3 regions of the Streptomyces sp. NPDC127595 genome follow, and region 1 is predicted to be linked to each of the others. Evidence: riboswitches for the same ligand, from Rfam matches in the RefSeq annotation. Region 1 holds a riboswitch; each other region holds the start of a gene.
What was found. Region 1 has a riboswitch for cyclic di-AMP ahead of ACFVKT_RS19930 (transglycosylase family protein). Riboswitches for the same ligand answer to the same signal wherever they lie in the genome.

Region 1 (4,364 bases):
GTGGTGCAGGTGAAGCTGTTGCCGTCGCCGGAGCAGGCGGCAGCACTGGAGGCGACCCTGCGTGCCTGCAACCGGGCAGCCGACCACGTCTCCCGGATCGCTTTCGAGACGGGTGTGAGAGACCGCAACGGGTTGCAGAAGCTGCTCTACGCGGACATCAAGGCGGCGTTCGGGCTGTCTGCGCAGCCCGCGGTGCGGGTGGTGAAGAAGGTCGTCGACGCCTATAGCGCGCTCGCGGCGAGTCCCAAAGCCGGGCGGCTGGGCAGCCCGGCATCGAAGCGGGACCGGAGGGCCACCGGCTCGCCGGTCGTCTTCCGGCCCGAGGCGGCGCAGCCGTTCGACGACCGGTGTCTGTCCTGGTAGATGGACACGCGCGCGGTGTCCATCTGGACGGTGGACGGGCAGATGCGCGGCATCGGCTACACCGGTTCAGCCGACCAGCTCAGAACGCTGGCCGAGTACCGCAAGGGCGAGTCCGATTTGGACTCCGACACCGTCGGAGTCGACGCGTACAAGCGGCCGACCCTGCCACGGCTCACAGTCACCGGTCGGTTCCGGGCCCGCCGGCTCGTCGAAGTCCGTAGTGCGGTCGCTGAGGACACGGGGACGCGGCGGTAGCCCAAACCCGGTGCCGGGTCTGCGGCCGGCTCATTCGTGACACTCCGTGGCCCGGCACATTTCACCGGCTTTGACGTACCCGGCCTCCCCGCGCCGGGGAGGCCGGAGCACCCGCCTCCCCGACCTCCAACTCGCAGGGGATTCCGCCGATTTGCGCTGGCGTGGCGGGCTCATTATGCGGGGATTGCGCACACTTCCGGTGGAGTTCACGGCTCCGCTCCGGTTGTCCGCCGGGCGGTCGCAGGGGATTTGACGGATCGCGAAAAGCTGACGATCCATCGCGGTCTCAAGGGACTTGACCGATCGCGAAAAGCTGACGGTCCATCAACATTGTGATCTTCACGTGATCTACGCTGCATCGACTTGTGACAAGCGTTCGGGTGCGGATACGTTCGACGAACAGCGCGGATCATGCGTCGCAGGCGTCGTCTGACGTCGCCGTATGTCGCTGTAGTCACCTGCTGTCACATGAAAGGGCTTCCGCATGCTCTCCGGGAACGGCCGCCATCGTCGACCCCGTCAGGCCCCGGCTCTCATCGTCGCGGCAGGAGTGACCGGATCGGCCATCGCGATCCCGTTGCTCGGTGCCACGAGCGCGAGCGCGGCCGACACCACCACTTGGGACCGCGTCGCGGAGTGCGAGACGGGTGCCTCCTGGAGCCAGAACGCCGGCGACGGCTACTACGGCGGGCTGCATGTGACCGAGTGGGACTGGGAGAACTACGGCGGCCTCGAATACGCCCCGAGTGCCGACCAGGCCAGCCGCTCGCAGCAGATAGCCGTCGCCGAGAAGATCCTGGACGGCCGGGGGCTCGTCGCCTGGCCCACCTGCGGACCCCTCTCCGGGCTCAGCAAGGACTCCGCCTCGGTGGAGGTCGACACGGGCGTGGCGGACGACTTGTCGCCCGACGCGTCCGCTTCCGCCGACCCGTCCGAATCGTCCACCCCCTCTCCGGCCGCTTCGCCCTCCGCGGACGCGACCGAGACCGCCGCAGACGCCACAGACTCCACGAAGTCCGCCACCCCGGACGCGGCAGCGAGTGCGGACGCGAGCACCGGCTCAACTGCCGCGAACAGTGATGAATCGGATAAGTCCGCCCAGACTGACGAGTCTTCGAGTGCGCCCGAGGATGAGGCGACCAGTGCAGGGCGTCACCGCGGTGACACCGCCACCGAGGGTGCGACCGACGGCCGTACGGACGACGCCACTTCCGGGCGGCACGCCTCGCGTGACTCCGACGCGGCTCGCTCCGTCGTGGACGGCGCGTACGTCGTCCGTGCCGGCGACAGTCTCTCGCTCATCGCCGACGCCCTTGGCCTCGACGGCGGATGGACCGAGCTCTATGCCGAGAACAAGGAGACGGTCGGCGCCGACGCGAACCTCATCCTGCCCGGTCAGAGCCTTGCAGTTGGTGCTGAATAGGGCGAAATGCAGCGGGAGTTCACGTCATGGTTCGCCATGGAATGTCCAGTTTGGCGAGAATGAGAGATGGATCTCAGACCCCTTGATCGTCTTTGATATTCCGCCGATCGCCTGCCTACGGTCGTGACCGCTCGCCACAGTGAGCCCCGACGGTCGCAACGCCGAATCCTGCCAGCGGCCGTACGGGAACAGTCGTCGCGTCAAGCGCCGTAGGCAGGAGCGGGGGACCCAAGGTAAGCGCTGCGCCCGGTAGTTGACCGGGAGCGGCTTGGGGTGAAGACGTGCACCGCAAGGTGCGCGACCGGGCACTCACCCGCCCGAACCCGACAGCTCACCTCGTAGGCGTCGGTGAGGGGATCTACTTCATGCTGCGTTCGTGCAAGGGCAAGCACCGTCGCCCGTCCAAGGCCACCCGTATCGTCGCCCTCGCCGGAGTGACCGGCGTCGCCGTCGCCGCCCCGCTGATGGCCGCCGGTACCGCCTCCGCCGCCACCACCTCCGAGTGGGACGCCGTCGCCCAGTGCGAGTCCGGTGGCAACTGGTCCATCAACACGGGCAACGGCTACTACGGCGGCCTGCAGTTCTCCGCCTCCACCTGGTCCGCGTACGGCGGCAGCTCGTACGCCTCCACCGCCGACCAGGCCTCCAAGTCCCAGCAGATATCCGTCGCCGAGAAGGTTCTCGCCGCGCAGGGCAAGGGTGCCTGGCCGACCTGTGGCACGGGCCTGTCGAACGCCGCGAACGACTCCGGCAGCACCACCCCGTCGCAGCCGAGCACACAGAGCAAGCCGAGCACGCCGAGCGCGAAGACCGACGAGCAGCGCGCCTCGCGTTCCTCGGAGCGGGAGACCGCCAAGAAGGAGACCGTCGAGACCCCGACCGGTAAGACGGTCAAGAAGGGCGACGGCGAGTACAAGGTGAAGAAGGACGACACCCTCAGCGCGATCGCCGAGGCGAAGAACGTCAAGGGTGGCTGGCAGAAGCTGTTCGAGCTGAACAAGGACATCATCGACGACGCGGACTTCATCTACCCGGGTCAGCAGCTCCACCTGAGCTGACGGCGGCTCCACCTCGGCCGGCAGCAGTTCCACCTGAGCTGACGGCCCGGATCGACGGCCGACGGCGGTCGGCCGGCCACTGACAGCCGCTTCGCAGTTGAACCACAGCCCGCTCCTATACGTGGTCTCCATACTGAAGGCCTCGTGTGGGTCACCCCCGTCCCCCACGGGCCCCCCGCTCCGGTGCGTGTTCCCCCGTACGCACCGGGGCGGGGTTTTTCATTTCCCGCGCCGGCCCATCCGTCGTCGTCGCCACCCCTCTTTCATCACCTTTTTGTTCCGTTCGGGAACAATATTTGCCCTCAGTTCTGCACAAGAGGGGGTAGACCGGCTGGCCGATCCCCCGGAGCCGGTTAGGCTCATCCCGCGGGGCTGCCACAGTCCCGCGTAGCCGCGTCACATTCCTGAAGGAGATGCTCGTGCCGTCCATCGACGTCGTCGTAGCCCGGGAAATCCTCGACTCGCGAGGCAACCCCACCGTCGAGGTCGAGGTCGGCCTCGATGACGGCAGCACCGGTCGTGCCGCCGTCCCGTCCGGCGCCTCCACGGGTGCCTTCGAAGCCATCGAGCTGCGCGACGGTGACCCCAACCGCTACGGCGGCAAGGGTGTCGAGAAGGCCGTCCTCGCCGTCATCGAGCAGATCGGCCCGGAGCTCGTCGGTTACGACGCCACCGAGCAGCGCCTGATCGACCAGGCGATGTTCGACCTGGACGCCACCGACAACAAGGGTTCGCTCGGCGCCAACGCCATCCTCGGCGTCTCCCTCGCCGTCGCCCACGCCGCCTCCGAGGCCAGCGACCTGCCCCTCTTCCGCTACCTGGGCGGCCCGAACGCGCACCTGCTGCCCGTTCCGATGATGAACATCCTGAACGGCGGGTCGCACGCCGACTCGAACGTCGACATCCAGGAGTTCATGATCGCCCCGATCGGCGCGGAGTCCTTCTCCGAGGCGCTGCGCTGGGGCGCCGAGGTCTACCACACCCTCAAGAAGGTGCTGAAGACCAAGGGCCTGTCCACCGGCCTCGGCGACGAGGGCGGCTTCGCCCCGAACCTGGAGTCCAACCGCGCCGCGCTCGACCTCATCATCGAGGCCATCAAGCAGGCCGGTTACATCCCCGGCGAGCAGATCGGGCTCGCGCTCGACGTCGCCGCGTCCGAGTTCTACAAGGACGGCAAGTACGAGTTCGAGGGCAAGTCCCGCTCGGCCGCCGAGATGACCGAGTACTACGAGGAGCTCGTCTCCGCGTACCCGCTGGTCTCCATC
Region 2 (4,364 bases), on a different contig from region 1:
ACCCGCGCCCGCGTTCGTCCACAGGTTCTTGGGGCGGCGGGATTCGTTGCGCTCGATGACCGCGTTGGCCGCGCTGAGGATCGTCTGGGTGGAGCGGTAGTTCTGCTCCAGGAGGATCGTCACCGCGTTCGGGTAGTCCTCCTCGAACTGGAGGATGTTGCGGATGGTGGCGCCGCGGAAGGCGTAGATCGACTGGTCGGCGTCGCCCACGACGCACAGCTCGGCGGGCGGCAGGTCGTGCTCGCTGGGCGGGACGTCCACGGGGTGCTCGGAGGTGCCGACGAGTTCGCGCACCAGGGCGTACTGCGCGTGGTTGGTGTCCTGGTACTCGTCGACGAGGACGTGCCGGAAGCGGCGGTGGTAGTGCTCGGCGACGTCGGGGAAGGCGCGGAGCAGGTTGACCGTCGTCATGATCAGGTCGTCGAAGTCGAGCGCATTGGCCTCGCGCAGCCGCGACTGGTACATCGCGTAGGCCTGGGCGAGGGTCTTCTCGAAGCCGTCGGTGGCCTGGGCGGCGAAGTCCTCCTCGTCGATCAGCTCGTTCTTCAGGTTGGAGATCTTGGCGCTGAAGGACTTCGGCGGGAAGCGCTTGGGGTCGAGGTCCAGGTCACGGCAGACCAGGGCCATGAGCCGCTTGCTGTCGGCGGCGTCGTAGATCGAGAACGACGAGGTGAAGCCGAGCCGCTTGCTCTCGCGGCGCAGGATCCGGACGCACGCGCTGTGGAAGGTCATCACCCACATGGCGTTGGCGCGCGGGCCGACGAGGTGCTCGACGCGCTCCTTCATCTCGCCCGCGGCCTTGTTGGTGAAGGTGATCGCGAGGATCTGCCCGGGGTGGACATTGCGCTCGCCCAGCAGATACGCGATCCGGTGCGTGAGCACGCGGGTCTTGCCGGAACCCGCGCCGGCCACGATGAGCAGGGGCGAGCCGGAGTGCACCACGGCCGCCCGCTGGTTCTCGTTCAGCCCGTCCAGGAGCGCGGCCGCGTCCACGACGGGGCGCGGGGCGCCGTCGCGGTAGTACGCGTCCCGGCTCGGCGGCACGTCGAAGCGGCCGCCGAACAAGTCGTCCGGAAGCTGCTCGGCCGCCCCGTCCTCGGGCGGGGGCGGGGGCTCTTCCTCATGCGCCCCCGAGGGCTTGAGGTCCGCCAGGAAGCTGTCATCAAAGAGGCTGCTCATCGCTCTCCGAGTCTAGGCGGCCCCACTGACACCCCGCCGCCACCCCGAAAACTCGACCGGAACTCGTGACGGCGTTCAGCCGGAACTCGTGACGGTGCCCAGCCGGAACTCGAGACGGCGCTCAGCACCGGAGGGGCTTCCCGGACCCGACGACCCTACGGAACCACACCGACACAGCCTGCGACCAGCGCGACAAAGGACTGGCACCTGTCCGCCGTACAAGATCCCGCTGCACGAGTTCGCCGCGACGCCCGACCGGGAACAGCCCCCCACCGCGACCGCCCGAAAGAGACCGAGGAAACCACCCCTCCGCACAACTCACCCGATACCCATCCGAATTGACGACGGGCGACGAACCTCATGACTAAGGTCACGAAAACGTATCGGGCATTTCGAACATCAACCTTCACAGAAGCCGCACGAGTTGGCTAGCGTGCTGACCAGGCCGCCCGACCCCCACCGGCGAACGTCGCCGGGCCGCGGTGGCCTCCGCCGAATTCGGTGCGCCCTCGTGGCAGCCGGAACCGGGGACCCACCGAACTTGGGGTGAATCGGTCCAACTGCCTTGTCGGGCATGGACCGTAGGGCAACCCTTCCGAACCACCCGCCCGAACCCGACAGCTAACCCGGTAGGCGGATGATGGAAGGAGTCGCCTCCCTTGGCGTCGCAACGCAAATGGTTCTCGGGATCGCGCGTGGCGGGTACGGCCCCCGCTCTAGCCACGGCGGCCCTCACTTCGGTGGCCCTGCTCTCCCAGACGGCGAACGCCGCGCCCTCTGAAGAGCCCAAGCCGAGCCTCGAAGAGGTCGAGAAGAAGGTCGACGCCCTCTACCGGCAGGCTGAGTCGGCCACCGACAAGTACAACGCGGCCAAGGAGAAGACCACCAAGCAGCGCAAGAAGGTCGACACCCTCCTCGACGACGTCGCCCAGCGCGCGGAGAAGCTCAACACCGCGCGTGAGGAGCTGGGTTCGTACGCCGCGGCGCAGTACCGCACCGGGGCCGCGGCACCCGACACCGCCTCGCTCCTGCTGGCCGACAATCCGCAGGACTACTTCGACCAGACCCAGCTGATGAGCCGTCTGACCACCCGCCAGAAGGCGGCTGTCGATGACTACGTCACTGAGCAGGCCGCTGCCACCGAGAAGCGCACGGAGGCGTCCCAGAGCCTGGAGACGCTGACCACGTCGCAGAACGCCCTTCAGGCGTCCAAGACCGACGTGCAGCAGAAGCTCGCCAAGGCGCGCGAGTTGCTCTCGCAGCTCACCGTCGAGGAGAAGGCGCGGCTCGCCGCGATCGAGGAGGAGCAGCGCAAGGCGGCCGAGCGCAAGGCGGCGGAGCTGGCGCAGCAGCAGGCAGCCGCCGACGCCGCGGCGCAGGCGGCCCAGGAGTCGTCGTCGAGCGCGACGACCGGCATCTCCGGGTCGGCCACCACCACCACCACCGACGCCGCGTACGCGACGAAGGCGGCCAAGGCCCTCACGTTCGCCCGCGCCCAGGTCGGCAAGCCGTACGTCTGGGGCGCCACGGGCCCCGGCTCGTACGACTGCTCGGGCCTCACCCAGGCCGCCTGGAAGGCCGCCGGAGTCACCCTCCCGCGCGTCACCTACGACCAGGTGACCGCCGGCACGACCGTCTCCCTCGCCGACGCCCAGCCCGGTGACCTGGTCTTCTTCTACGGCGACGTCAGCCACGTGGGCCTCTACATAGGCAACGGCATGATGATCCACGCCCCGAAACCGGGCGCGTACGTCCGCGAGGAGTCGATCTTCTACGACGGCGAGTCGGCCATCCACAGCGTGGTGCGGCCCGCGTAACGCATCGCCCGCACGACATCTTCCGCGGGGCACGCACGCGTGGAGCACGTTTTCGTGCTCCACGCGTGCGTGCCCTGCGTTTTCATCCCCCCACGCGCGTGCCCCGCGGGCAACCCGCCCGAAGATCCTTAGCATCGGGCCCATGCCAGCCCTCTCCCAGCTCCGCGCCTGGTGGGCCGAGCGGCCGCCCGCCGCCGGTGCCGCCGTCCTGGCGACCGGCATCATCTCGGTCGGCTTGCAGCTGACCGGCTACGAGACGCTGTCCCGTGCCGCACTGGCCCTGGCGTCCGTCGCATGGCTCGCGCTCGCCGCGGACTTCGCCGTACGGCTGGTACGGGACCGGCCGCGCTGGGCGACGGAGGCGAGCACGCTCCCCGGGCTCACCGCCGTCGCGGCGACGACGGTCCTCGGCACGCGGGTGTCCGCGCTGGGCTGGCAGGAGGTCGCCGAGGCGCTGCTGGCGCTGTCGGCCGTGCTGTGGCCGGTGCTGCTCTTCTCCGTCGTACGGCACTGGAGTCGTCGTATGCCGGGCGGGGTGTTCCTCGTGTGCGTGGCCACACAGGGGCTCTCGGTGCTGGGCGCCACGCTCGCCGCTGCCGTGGGCGCGGACTGGCTCGCGCATGCCGCGCTGGTGCTGTTCTGGCTCGGGATCGTGCTCTACGGGGTGGCGTTCACGCACTTCGACATCAGGGAGGTGGTGACGGGCGCCGGGGACCACTGGATCGCGGGCGGTGCGCTGGCCCTCTCGGCGCTGGCGGGGGCCACGCTCGTCGCGGCCCACAACGTCGACGCGTATCTGTGGAACGACGACGACAACGGCGTCCTGCGCGCCGTCACCACCGCCCTGCTCGTCCTGGCCCTCGCCTGGTACTGCGTCCTGGCCGGCGCGGAACTGGCCCGGCCGCGCCTGCGCTACGACGTGCGGCGCTGGGCGACCGTGTTCCCGCTGGGGATGACGGCGGTGGCGGCCCTGGCGGTCTCGAGCGCCCTCGATGTCTCGTGGCTCGACGGGCTGGGAGAGGTGCTGCTGTGGATCGCGGTGGCCGCCTGGCTGACGGTGGCGGCAGGAGCCGTCAGGTCCACGACACCGCGCCGAGCCGGAGGCCTCAGGTCCACGCCACCGCAGTGAACCGGAGCAGCCTTCAGGTCCACAGCACCGCGACGAACCGGAGCAATCTTCAGGCCCACAGCACCGCGACGAACCGGAGCAGCCTTCAGGTCCACAGCACCGCGACGAACCGGAGCAGCCTTCAGGTCCACAGCACCGCGACGAACCGGAGCAATCTTCAGGCCCACAGCACCGCGACGAACCGGAGCAGCCTTCAGGTCCACAGCACCGCGACGAACCGGCCCCTCACGTCCACAACA
Region 3 (4,364 bases), on a different contig from region 1:
CGTCGCCGAGTACGAGGCGTACGCGACCTCGCTGGCGTTCCTGCGGCACCGGGCACGCGACGGCCGCGCGGGCGCCGACTTCGTCGCACGGGAGCGGGAGTTGCTCCACGAGCTGTGGCGCCGCCGCGAGGCCGCCCGCCCGGCCCTGGCGTACGCGGCCCGGGCGGCGGCTCAGCTTCCGGTGGTCCCGCCACCGCCCTGGCCCACGTACGGGTCCGCGCACAGCGAGCCCTACTGGCAGCCCTACGGGACCGCGACGCCGTACCCCGCGTACAACCCGTACCGCTCGTAGGACGTACGGCAGGGGTTACGCCGACGCCTCCGTCAGCCTGCCCAGTTCCGTGTCCGTGAGGACGAGGTCCGCCACTCCCAGCAGCGCCGGAAGCTGTTCCACGTTCCGTGCGGAGGCGATCGGCGCCGCGACCGTCGGCTGGGCGGCGAGCCAGGCCAGGGCGACGGTGGCGACCGGCACGTCGTGGGCCTGGGCAGCCTCGTCGAGGGCGGCAAGGACGCGCAGGCCCCGCTCGGTCTCCAGGTGCTTGGCCGCGCCCGCCGCACGCGGCGAGTCGACCTTCGTACCCGGGCGGTACTTGCCGGTGAGGAAGCCGGACGCGAGGCCGAAGTACGGGACGGCCGCCAGGCCCGAGCGGGAGGCGATGTCGCGCAGCGGGCCCTCGTAGGTGTCGCGCGAGACCAGGTTGTACTCGGGCTGGAGGGCGACGTAGCGGGCGAGGCCCTCTCGGTCGGAGAAGTCCAGGGACTCCTGGAGCCGCTCGGGTGAGATGTTGGAGGCCGCGATGTTGAGCACCTTGCCGGCCTTCACCAGCTCGTCGAGCGCGCCGATGATCTCCTCGACCGGCACCTCGGGCTTGTCGAAGTGCGTGAAGTAGAGGTCGATGTAGTCGGTGTCCAGACGGCGCAGAGAAGCATCCGCCGCAGCCTTGATGTTGTCGCCGGACAGCCCCTGGTACTCGGGGTGCTGGCTGACCTTGGTGGCGATCACGATGTCGGAGCGGTTGCCGCGCGCCTTGACCCACTTGCCGATGATGGTCTCGGACTCACCGCCCTTGTGCCCCTCGATCCACGCCGAGTACGAGTCGGCGGTGTCGAGGAAGTTGCCGCCTGCGGCCGCGTACGCGTCGAGCACGGCGAAGGACTCGGCCTCGTCGGCGGTCCAGCCCCACACGTTGCCGCCGAGGGCCAGCGGGAAGACCTCGAGGCCGGACGAACCGAGCTTGCGAAGAGTAGTCGTCATGTCAGGATCCAACGTCCCGAGCGAATGACTGTATTCCACATGTATCAGACCGGCAGCCCTGACGTCGGGGGGATGATGTCAGGGCTGCCGGGGATCAGGGGATTACGGAACTACGCACCCGTGAGGAAACGTGCAGGTCAGGGGTTGAGCCCCTTGCTCTGCAGCCACGCCATCGGGTCGATCCCGGTCGCCGCGCCGTCCGGGTGGACCTCCAGGTGCAGATGCGCCCCGGTGACATTGCCCGTCGCGCCCACGCGCCCGATGACATCACCGGTGGCGACCTTCTGCCCCACGCTGACGCTGATCGACGACTGGTGGCAGAACCACAGCTCGGTGCCGTCGTCGAGGGTGAGGATCGTGCGGTAGCCGTACGACCCGGCCCAGCCGGCCTCCGTGACGGTGCCGCTGTGGACCGCCTTGATCAGGGTGCCCGTGGGAGCGGCGAAGTCGAGGCCGGTGTGGTAGCCGGAGGACCACAGTGCGCCGGCCTGACCGAAGGTCGAGGTGATCGTGTACGAGGAGGTCGGCAGCGTGTAGCTCTTGGCGAGCTCGGCGAGGCGCTCGGCCTCCGCCTTGGCCGCGGCCTCCTCCTCCGCCTTCTTCTTCGCGGCGGCTTCCTTGGCCTCGGCCGCCTTCTGCTCCTCGGCGGCGGCGTCGGAGGCCTTCTTCACGGCGGCGGCCTGGGCGGCCTGCTGGGCCGCGGTGTCGGCCTGGTCCTTCTGGACCTCGGCCTGCTGCATGATGCGCGAACGCAGGACCTCGCCCGCGTCGGTCGCGCCCTGCTCGGTGTCGGCGATCGTCAGACCGGCACTGGTGAGCGGGGTGGTGGAGCCCTTGGCCTCGTCGGCGGAGCTGTCGTCCGTGAGGATCGAGCCGACGGACGGCAGGTCGGGCACGGAGATCGACACCGGCGGCTTGCCGGGCGCCGCGGTGGCCATGCCACCGGCGCCGACGGCGGCTATGACACCGACGCCCAGAACGGTGGAGCTGCGAGCGAGTCCGCCGCCTCCGCGCTGCTTGGAGACGCGGTGCCGGCCGCGGATGGGACGGAGGGATTCCTCGGTGGGATTCCACTCCTCCCGGGGGCCCTCGTCGTCCATGCCGTAACCGAAGGTGTGCGTTTGGCTCGGCGGGTACGAGGGTGCCTGGGCAGGCGGGTTCGACGCCACGTGGGCGTGCTCCTTTCCTTCCTTCTCGCCTACCGGGTTAGCTGACGGGTTCGGAGCAGGAAGGTCTCCTACGCGCGTCAACCGCTGGTGTTCCCACCGCGGTAGACGCTCGATTCACCCCAAGTTGGTGGTTCCCCGGTTCCCTTGCGGGATTCGGCGCGTGCGCACGGAGCCGACTCTTGTGACGGCTGGGACTACCGCGCTGCGTTATCGAACGTTAATAGACGCGGGCACCGGATTCCAAGCCGTTCTGACTGATCATTAACGCTTCTGGCCAGGACTTTCAGGTCATCACCGCCGTAAAACGGGCGAGTTGACCACCACTTGTCGGTCACAGGTTTTCTGACGATGCGTCAGATGTTATGCGGAGGGACGCCATTCGATCACCCCTGGTAACAACGTGAACGAGGGCGTTCACGGACGTCGTACGGCAAGCAGCGCCATGTCGTCCGTGGTGCCGCCGCCGGAGTGCCGGCGGACCTCCTCGGCGAGGGTGGTCAGCAGTGCCTCGGGCCCGGGGAAGGTCCGTCCGGCGAGGCTCACCGCGGGATCGTAGAAGCGCCCGCGTTCGTCGCGGGCCTCGGACAGCCCGTCCGTGTGGAGGAGCAGCATGGCCCCGCGCGGGAACTCCGTCTCCTGCGCGCGGTCGGGCCACATGCCCAACTCGCCCATTCCCAGGGGCAGTGCGGGATCCTCGGCGTCGAGCGAGACGAGCGTGCCGTCCGCGTGCAGGAGCAGCGGCGGGGGATGGCCACGGTTGACGATCCGTACGACCTCCTCGCCGTGCGGGATCTCCGCCAGTACCGCCGTGGTGAACCCCTCGAAGGCGTCGAGGCTCTCGCGCCGGGTGCCCTCGCGCGCCAGAGCCCGCTCCAGGCGCCCCGCGACCGCCTCCAGCGTCGTCTCCTGCTCGGCCGCCTCCCGGAACGCCCCGATCACGACGGCGACGGCGGCCACCGCGCCCATGCCCTTGCCGCGTACGTCGCCCACGACCAGGCGTACGCCGTACGGGGAGTCCTGCACCGCGTACAGGTCACCGCCGATGAACGCGTCCTCCTGCGCCGCCTCGTACCGCGCCGCGACGTCGAGCCCGTCGATCCGCTCCTCGGGCTGCGGCAGTACGGCGCGCTGGGCGGCCTCGGCGATCTCACGGACGGAGGCGAGCCGGGCGTTGCCGCGCCGGACGACGACGTTGATGAGGGCGGCCAGGACGGCGGCCGTCGCCACCGTGACCACTTCGGTGACCGCCTCGGCCTGCAGCGCCACTCCGAGCTTCATCTGAACCGCGACGGCCCCCACGGCGGCCATGGCCCCGGTCAGTACGGTGCCGCGCAGCGAGTAGAGGGGCGCCGCCACCAGCGCGGCGGCGGTGAAGAGGGGGGCGCCGGTGAAGTCCCTCGGCGTGAAGTACTCATAGAGAATCCCGGCGACGATGAGCAGGGCGGGAAGCACCCGGACGAACCTCTGGGTGTACGAGGTCCTCGGCCCGTCCGTTCCCGCCGCCCCGGGCAGCGCTACGTCCCCCACCCCCAGCCCGGGATCGGGCACGGGGTCCCCCGGCAACCGCCCACCGGACCGGTCGTACGACGGGTCGTACGACGCACGCGGGTCGTCCGGGTCGTCCGGATCCCCCGCCCGCTGCTCACCTGCTTGCTGCCCCACCCGTCCAGATTTCCCGGAGCGGGGCCGGAGGGCGACCGGTGTGGGCCGACCGAGGGACGCCCGCGCATACCCGGAAACACCAAGGGCCGGAACTCGTGAATCCGAGTTCCGGCCCTTGGCCTTCAGTAGCGGGGACAGGATTTGAACCTGCGACCTCTGGGTTATGAGCCCAGCGAGCTACCGAGCTGCTCCACCCCGCGTCGTTGAACCCAACTGTACGCCATTCGCGGGGCCTGCTGCACCAGCGTTGCCGCCACCCCCCTCAGGCGGCCGGATTC

Region 2: it holds a riboswitch for cyclic di-AMP, as region 1 does, so the genes downstream of both, ACFVKT_RS29150 (NlpC/P60 family protein) here and ACFVKT_RS19930 (transglycosylase family protein) in region 1, are expected to answer to the same signal.
Region 3: it holds a riboswitch for cyclic di-AMP, as region 1 does, so the genes downstream of both, ACFVKT_RS14145 (M23 family metallopeptidase) here and ACFVKT_RS19930 (transglycosylase family protein) in region 1, are expected to answer to the same signal.

Annotation. Positions count from the first base shown of each region.
Region 1 covers NZ_JBHXWK010000006.1:18,059-22,422, reverse strand. The annotation lists gene ACFVKT_RS19945 (hypothetical protein) at 1-363, shown strand, start outside; gene ACFVKT_RS19940 (hypothetical protein) at 379-618, shown strand; gene ACFVKT_RS19935 (transglycosylase family protein) at 1,169-2,041, shown strand; cyclic di-AMP (ydaO/yuaA leader) riboswitch at 2,237-2,401, shown strand; gene ACFVKT_RS19930 (transglycosylase family protein) at 2,407-3,099, shown strand; gene eno (phosphopyruvate hydratase) at 3,513-4,364, shown strand, end outside.
Region 2 covers NZ_JBHXWK010000010.1:150,757-155,120, forward strand. The annotation lists gene pcrA (DNA helicase PcrA) at 1-1,179, opposite strand, end outside; cyclic di-AMP (ydaO/yuaA leader) riboswitch at 1,660-1,831, shown strand; gene ACFVKT_RS29150 (NlpC/P60 family protein) at 1,839-2,996, shown strand; gene ACFVKT_RS29155 (tellurite resistance/C4-dicarboxylate transporter family protein) at 3,139-4,125, shown strand; gene ACFVKT_RS29160 (hypothetical protein) at 4,351-4,364, opposite strand, start outside.
Region 3 covers NZ_JBHXWK010000003.1:680,910-685,273, reverse strand. The annotation lists gene ACFVKT_RS14155 (PrsW family intramembrane metalloprotease) at 1-292, shown strand, start outside; gene ACFVKT_RS14150 (aldo/keto reductase) at 308-1,255, opposite strand; gene ACFVKT_RS14145 (M23 family metallopeptidase) at 1,393-2,424, opposite strand; cyclic di-AMP (ydaO/yuaA leader) riboswitch at 2,436-2,593, opposite strand; gene ACFVKT_RS14140 (PP2C family protein-serine/threonine phosphatase) at 2,839-3,972, opposite strand; tRNA gene ACFVKT_RS14135 (tRNA-Met) at 4,213-4,286, opposite strand; gene ACFVKT_RS14130 (alginate lyase family protein) at 4,349-4,364, opposite strand, start outside.